2 regions of the Bradyrhizobium sp. 45 genome follow, and region 1 is predicted to be linked to the other one. Evidence: riboswitches for the same ligand, from Rfam matches in the RefSeq annotation. Region 1 holds a riboswitch; the other holds the start of a gene.

Evidence for each region. A riboswitch is a leader RNA that binds a small molecule or an ion and turns the genes downstream of it on or off. The one in region 1 is predicted to bind cobalamin.
Region 2: it holds a riboswitch for cobalamin, as region 1 does, so the genes downstream of both, metE (5-methyltetrahydropteroyltriglutamate--homocysteine S-methyltransferase) here and IVB42_RS34815 (DUF1636 domain-containing protein) in region 1, are expected to answer to the same signal.

Annotation. Positions count from the first base shown of each region.
Region 1 covers NZ_JADPIX010000143.1:492,445-495,849, forward strand. Annotated here, with positions in the region: gene IVB42_RS34805 (cobyric acid synthase) at 1-525, opposite strand, end outside; gene cobO (cob(I)yrinic acid a,c-diamide adenosyltransferase) at 536-1,171, opposite strand; cobalamin riboswitch at 1,212-1,430, shown strand; gene IVB42_RS34815 (DUF1636 domain-containing protein) at 1,525-1,908, shown strand; gene cobW (cobalamin biosynthesis protein CobW) at 1,905-2,954, shown strand; gene cobN (cobaltochelatase subunit CobN) at 2,954-3,405, shown strand, end outside.
Region 2 covers NZ_JADPIX010000046.1:31,068-34,472, forward strand. Annotated here, with positions in the region: gene IVB42_RS06465 (4Fe-4S binding protein) at 275-478, shown strand; gene IVB42_RS06470 (hypothetical protein) at 573-734, opposite strand; cobalamin riboswitch at 1,100-1,299, shown strand; gene metE (5-methyltetrahydropteroyltriglutamate--homocysteine S-methyltransferase) at 1,399-3,405, shown strand, end outside.

The DNA of each region.
Region 1 (3,405 bases):
GAGTTGCGCGATGACACCGCCGCGGTTGATGTCGCCAACCAGCACGACCGGCACGTCGGCCTTGCGCGCAAAACCCATATTGGCGATGTCGGCCTTGCGCAGGTTCACTTCGGCCGGACTGCCGGCACCCTCCACCAGAACGAGATCGGCGCGCGCCTTCAGCCGCTCGAAGCTCTCCAGCACGGCGCCCATCAATGACGGTTTCATCGCCGCATATTCACGCGCACGCGCGGTCGCGATGCGTTTTCCTTGCACGATCACCTGCGCGCCGACATCGGTCTCGGGCTTGAGCAGCACCGGGTTCATGTCGGTGTGCGGCTCGACGCCGGCGGCGAGCGCCTGGAGTGCCTGGGCGCGGCCGATCTCGCCGCCGTCAACGGTGACGGCTGCATTGTTCGACATGTTCTGCGGCTTGAACGGGACCACGCGCAGGCCGCGTCGCACAAAGGCGCGTGCGAGGCCGGCAACGATGAGCGACTTGCCCACGTCCGAGCCGGCTCCCTGGATCATCAATGCGCGCGCCATCGCGAGTTTCTTAGAACTCGACGCCGGCTTGCGCCTTGATGCCGGAGCGGAACGGATGCTTGACCAGCGTCATCTCGGTGACGAGATCGGCGATCTCGATCAGCTCGTCCTTGGCGTTGCGGCCGGTGAGCACGACATGCGTCATCGGCGGCTTTGAGGTCACCAGGAAATCGACAACTTCGGCGATGTCGAGATAGTCGTAGCGCAGCGCGATGTTGATCTCATCGAGCACGACCATGCGGAGATTCTGGTCGAGGATCAGCTCCTTGGCCTTCTCCCAGCCGGCGCGCGCGGCGGCGATGTCGCGGGCGCGGTCCTGCGTCTCCCAGGTAAAACCCTCGCCCATGGCGTGGAATTGGCAGAGGTCGCCGAAATGGCCGGTCAGCATGCGGCGCTCGCCGGTGTCCCAGGCGCCCTTGATGAACTGCACGACCGCGCAGGGGAAGCCATGGGCGACGCAGCGGACGATCATGCCGAAGGCCGAGGAGGACTTGCCCTTGCCGGCGCCGGTGTGGACGATGATCAGGCCCTTTTCGCCGCTCTTGGTCGCCATGATCTTGTCGCGGGCGACCTTCTTCTTCGCCATTTTCGAGGCGTGACGGGCGTCGGTTTCGTCGGCCGTCTGGGTATCCGGTTCGGGCGTCATCGGACGGGGTCCTTCGGCTTGACAAGAGGCGGTCGGGGGCAAATGGTGGCCCGGCGTTGGTTCCTGTCCTACGACAGGCGAAGAGGGAATGCGATAGGGTCCGAATCGGCAAGATTTGGTTCCAAAATGCAGCCGCCCCCGCGACCGTGACCGGAGAGATGCCCGAAGCCACTGACCCCTAGGGGATCGGGAAGGCGGGGATCGAAGGGGAAACCCTGCTCCGCAAGCCGGGAGACCTGCCAACGCGGACGATTTTGGACCGGCGGACGGGGTGTTCCGCGACGGGGAAACGGGCCTTCGCAAGAACGGTTCGTGGGCCTCATCGCTTCCCGCTGTTTATTCTGGAAGAAGCGATGACCGTCACACTTCATGTCTGCATTACCTGCCGCGCCGGCCAGACACTTGGCGAAGGCGAGACGACGCCCGGCAAGCGCCTGCATGGCGCGATCCTCGAGGCCGGCGTGCCCGACGGCGTCAGCGTGGTTCCCGTCGAATGCCTGTCTGCATGCAACCAGGGTTGCTCCGTCGCGCTCAGCGCGCCCGGCCGCTGGTCCTATGTCTATGGCCGTCTGTCGGATGCGAATGCGAGCGATGTGGTCGCGGGCGCCGCGGCCTATGCGGCCGCGCCCGACGGCCTCGTGCCCTGGCGCAGCCGCCCGGAGATATTCCGCAAGCAATCGCTTGCCCGCATTCCCCCCATTTCCCCCTTGGCCGTCGTGCCGGAGGCCGCCGAATGAATTCGCTCGCAAAAGTCCCGGTCACGGTCGTCACGGGCTTTCTCGGCTCCGGCAAGACCACGCTGATCCAGCATCTGCTTTCCAATGCCAACGGCAAGAAGCTCGCGGTGCTCGTCAACGAGTTCGGCAGCGAGGGCGTCGATGGCGAGATTCTGAAATCCTGCGCCGATGCGAATTGCCCGGAAGAGAACATCATCGAGCTCGCCAATGGCTGCATCTGCTGCACCGTCGCCGACGATTTTATTCCGACCATGGAGAAGCTGCTGTCGCGGGCCGTCAAGCCCGATCACATCCTGATCGAGACCTCGGGCCTGGCGCTGCCCAAGCCGTTGCTCAAGGCGTTCGATTGGCCGGAGATCCGTTCGCGCATCACGGTCGACGGCGTGATCGCGCTGGCCGACGCCGAAGCTGTCGCCGCCGGCCGTTTTGCGCCCGACCCTGACGCCGTCGAAGCGCAGCGCGCGGCGGACGGCAATCTCGACCATGAGACGCCACTGTCGGAAGTGTTTGAGGACCAGATCGCCTGCGCCGACATCGTGCTGCTGACCAAGGCCGATCTTGCGGGCGCGGCAGGCCTCGAAGCAACCAAGGCGGCGATCACCGCCGAGATGTCGCGCCGCGTGCCGATGCTGGCGATCACCGACGGCGCGATCGACGCGCGCCTCATCCTCGGCCTCGGTGCTGCCGCCGAGAACGATCTCGCCGCGCGTCCCTCGCATCACGACGGCGAAGAGGATCACGAGCACGACGATTTTGCGTCCGTCGTGATCGATCTTCCTGAGGTCACCGATATCGAAGCGCTGGTTGCATCCGTTCAGCGTCTGGCGCGCGAGCAGAATGTGCTGCGCGTCAAGGGTTACATCGCGGTGCAAGGCAAGCCGATGCGCCTCTTGCTGCAAGCGGTCGGCGAGCGCGTGCGCCACCAGTTCGACAAGCCCTGGGGCGCGGGTGCGAGGCAGTCAAAGCTGGTCGTGATCGGCGAGCACGGCGATATCGACGAGGCCGCGATCAAGGCGGGACTCGGTCTTTCAGGATCCGGTATCTGATGCACGTCGTCTTCCGCGAGAGCCGCGGTCTCGAGGAGACCGCGATACCAAGAGACATTGGCCAGGACCCGGCCGATCTCGTGGTGCTCTCGTATTCGGATTCCGATCTTGCCGCGTTCGCGGCCGGCTGGCGCCGTGGCCGCGACAGCCTGCCGTCGCTGCGGCTCGTCAATCTCGCAGAACTTCGTCATCCGCTCTCGGTCGACACCTATGTCGAACGCACGCTTGCGCACGCGCGCGGCATTCTCGTGCGTTTGATCGGCGGGGAATCCTATTGGCCGTATGGGCTCGCGGCCCTGCAGCAGCTGGCGAAGGAGCGCGGCATCGTGCTGGCCGTGCTGCCGGCCGACGGCCGCGACGATACGCGGCTGGACGCGTATTCGACCCTGCCGGTCTCGACGTTGCGGCGGCTCAAGGTGCTCTGCGACACCGGCGGCCCCGTCCCATCGCA
Region 2 (3,405 bases), on a different contig from region 1:
TCGGGAATCGTCGAGCGTCGCTTGGCCCCGCGCTGCCATGCCAGACAAACCGACGGAAGCTCGCAGCAGTCGAGTCGCGACTGGCTATCGGAGTAGGGGCCCGAGGGCTCGCACGGCTTGATATTGAAGCGGCCCATGCTGTCGCAGATGCAACATGGTCTCAGACCCCGCACAGCACCATTGGGCAAGTTGCCCATCATTGAGCGCGCCTGTCCTTGGCACGGCATTTGAAAGGGATCGCCAATGGCATCGCTCGCCTAAGGAGTCGGAAGGCATGGCTTACAAGATCGTCGCTTCGCAATGTACCGTTTGTGGGGCATGTGAGTTCGAGTGTCCCAACGCGGCGATCAGCCTCAAGCGCGACATTTACGTTATCGATGCAAAAAAGTGTACGGAGTGCGAGGGCCATTCCGACACGCCGCAATGCGCTGTGGTCTGTCCGGTGCCTGACACCTGTGTCCCGTCTAAGACAACATAAGCAGCCCGCGTCCAGAAGGCTTCCGCAAGTCAGCGTGCATCCTGACGTCCGGAACTGTTCCTGCGATGCCGCGCAGGCCAACGTCCAGGCTGCACTACTCGCCAGCGGCGACGGAAACAACGAAGGCGCGGCCAAAGTCGCTCAGCACGTAAGTGCTTGGCACACCGAAGGAGATCATCTTGACCAACGCGACGGAGCGATCGAGCTCACGGCTCGTCGCGGGGTCCGCCGAACACAGGCAGTCCGGCCTGATCATCCGTTTGATCCTGGAGCAATCCGGCCTTGACAATTCCTAAGGAGCCTCATGGCGCTGTGATCAAGCGGATGCCGGCCGAGGATGATCGCAAACGTCCTCGCGGGCGAGTTCGAGAAGCTGCAAAAGACCGGATTTGTCGCGATCACGCAGATGTCGAAGCGCGATCGCGTTCGTTCTGCTTGCGTTGGCTCATCCGAGTACGCCAAGCGGGTGTTGACGGACGCATTCACAAGCGGAGGCTCCACAGATCTAGGCGTTGTTACCAGGCCGGGAGTAAGACCGTTGTGCCCTAGCTGGTACAGCTCGCAATCGCTTGGGCAATATCGCGGCGACACTTAGTAGGTTGACGGATCGATCCTCGTGCGCCTAATGCCAGTCGTCGTGGTCTTCGGATTCGTTTGATCCGGAGCTAAGAGGGAAGCCGGTGCAATGCCGGCGCTGCCCCCGCAACTGTAAGCGGCGAGCCGCTGTCCAACGAAGTCACTGAAGCCATGCGGCTTCGGGAAGGCCGGACAGCAGCGACGACCCGCGAGCCAGGAGACCTGCCTCGACAATATATCGTCCACGGGCGGGGTGTCCCGGTGTGCGCCAAGCAGCTGTCGCTCACGCGATATTCGCTGCATGCGTCCGCCATGGCCTTTGCCCCAATCATGGGGTCTGAGCTATGTCTTTTCTTTCGCTTCCCGTTGCCACACTGGGGACGTCACGCATCGGCCCACGACGCGAACTCAAAGTCGCGCTCGAGAGCTACTGGGCGGGAAACTCCAGCGAAGCCGAGCTCCTCGAGGCGGGGAGTGGACTTCGTGCCGCTAATTGGGCACGGCAGAAATCCCGCGGTGCGACCGTCATTCCTTCGAATGACTTCTCGTTTTACGATCATGTGCTCGATACCAGCCTAATGGTCGGCGCCATTCCCGACGTCTACGGCTGGACCGAAGGTCCTGTGTCGCTCAAGACCTACTTCACCATGGCGCGTGGCGCTCAGGACGGTGGTCACGCTCAGCATGGGCCTGGCGTAGCCGCACAGGAAATGACGAAGTGGTTCGATACCAACTACCACTACATGGTGCCGGAATTTCACCGGGATCAGATCTTTAAGTATTCCTCTCGAAAGCCGATCGAGGAATATGAGGAGGCAAAAAGCCTCGGCTACCAAACGCGCCCCGTCCTAGTTGGCCCAGTCACTTTCCTGAAGCTTGGCAAAAGCGCAAATCCCGCATTCAATCCGCTGTCGCTGCTCGATCGGCTCCTCCCAGTCTATGTCGATGTTCTCCGCGAACTATCCTCGCGCGGTGCTGAATGGGTTCAGCTGGACGAGCCATGCCTAGTGATGGACGTCGACGAAGCATCGCGGGCGGCTGTCCGCCGGGCCTATGCTCATTTCGCAAAGCTTGTGCCGGCCCTTAAAATCATGCTGGCCACATATTTCGGGGCTATCGGCGACAATCTTGAAACAACCTTGGCCTTGCCCGTTGCCGGGCTTCATGTGGATCTGGTTCGGGCACCTGACCAGTTGGACGCAATTGTCGCCACAACCCGTAGAGATCTCGTGGTCTCACTAGGCGTCGTTGATGGTCGGAACGTGTGGCGCTCCAATCTTCCGGCGCTGCTCGACCAACTTGCTCCTATGGTCCAAAAATTGGGCAGGCACCGTGTTCAGATTGCTCCTTCCTGCTCGCTGCTTCATGTTCCGATCGACATTGAGCTAGAGACCGATCTCGATCCCAATCTGAAGACATGGCTGGCGTTCTCAGTTCAGAAGATCAAGGAACTTTCGATATTGGGCAAAGCGCTGGCCGGCCATGCTGCCGAGGTGGCCGATGAACTTGCGCTTTCGGAGGAGGCAGCCGTCACCCGCGAAACATCGCCCGAGATCCACAATGCGAATGTCGCCGGACGAATCGCCGCGATCGACCATAGCATGCTTCGCCGTCGCAGTGCGTTCACCCAGCGTGCCGACGTCCAGCGCGTCGCGTTCGCTTTGCCGATGTTTCCAACGACAACCATCGGATCCTTCCCGCAAACGGCCGATGTCCGGAATGCGCGCGCGGCTCATGCGCGGGGAACGTTGAATGACACGCAGTACGAGCAGCTTCTGAAAGCGGAGACAGCCCGTACCGTGAAGTGGCAGGAAGATATCGGCCTGGACGTGCTCGTACACGGTGAGTTCGAGCGCAATGACATGGTTCAATACTTTGCCGAGCAGCTGTTGGGCTTCGCTTTCACCAAGCATGGCTGGGTTCAGTCTTATGGCTCGCGGTACGTTCGTCCGCCTATCCTGTTCGGAGATGTCTCCCGGCCGAAGCCCATGACCGTTGAATGGTGGCGCTATGCGCAGTCTCTGACCAAAAAACCCGTCAAGGCTATGCTGACCGGACCGGTGACCATCCTTAACTGGTCGTTTGTCCGTGACGACATCTCGCGGCGCGAGACATGCCGACAGATCGCTCTCGCGATCCGAGATGAGGTCATCGACCTTGAGGCGGCTGGAGCGACCATGATCCAGATCGACGAGGCTGCGTTGCGGGAGGGATTGCCGCTACGCAAATCGCAGTGGAAGAACTATCTCGATTGGGCGGTGGACAGCTTCCGCCTTTGCTCCTCCGTGGTCGCCGACGGAACTCAGATCCATACTCACATGTGTTATTCCGAGTTCAACGAAATCATCGAT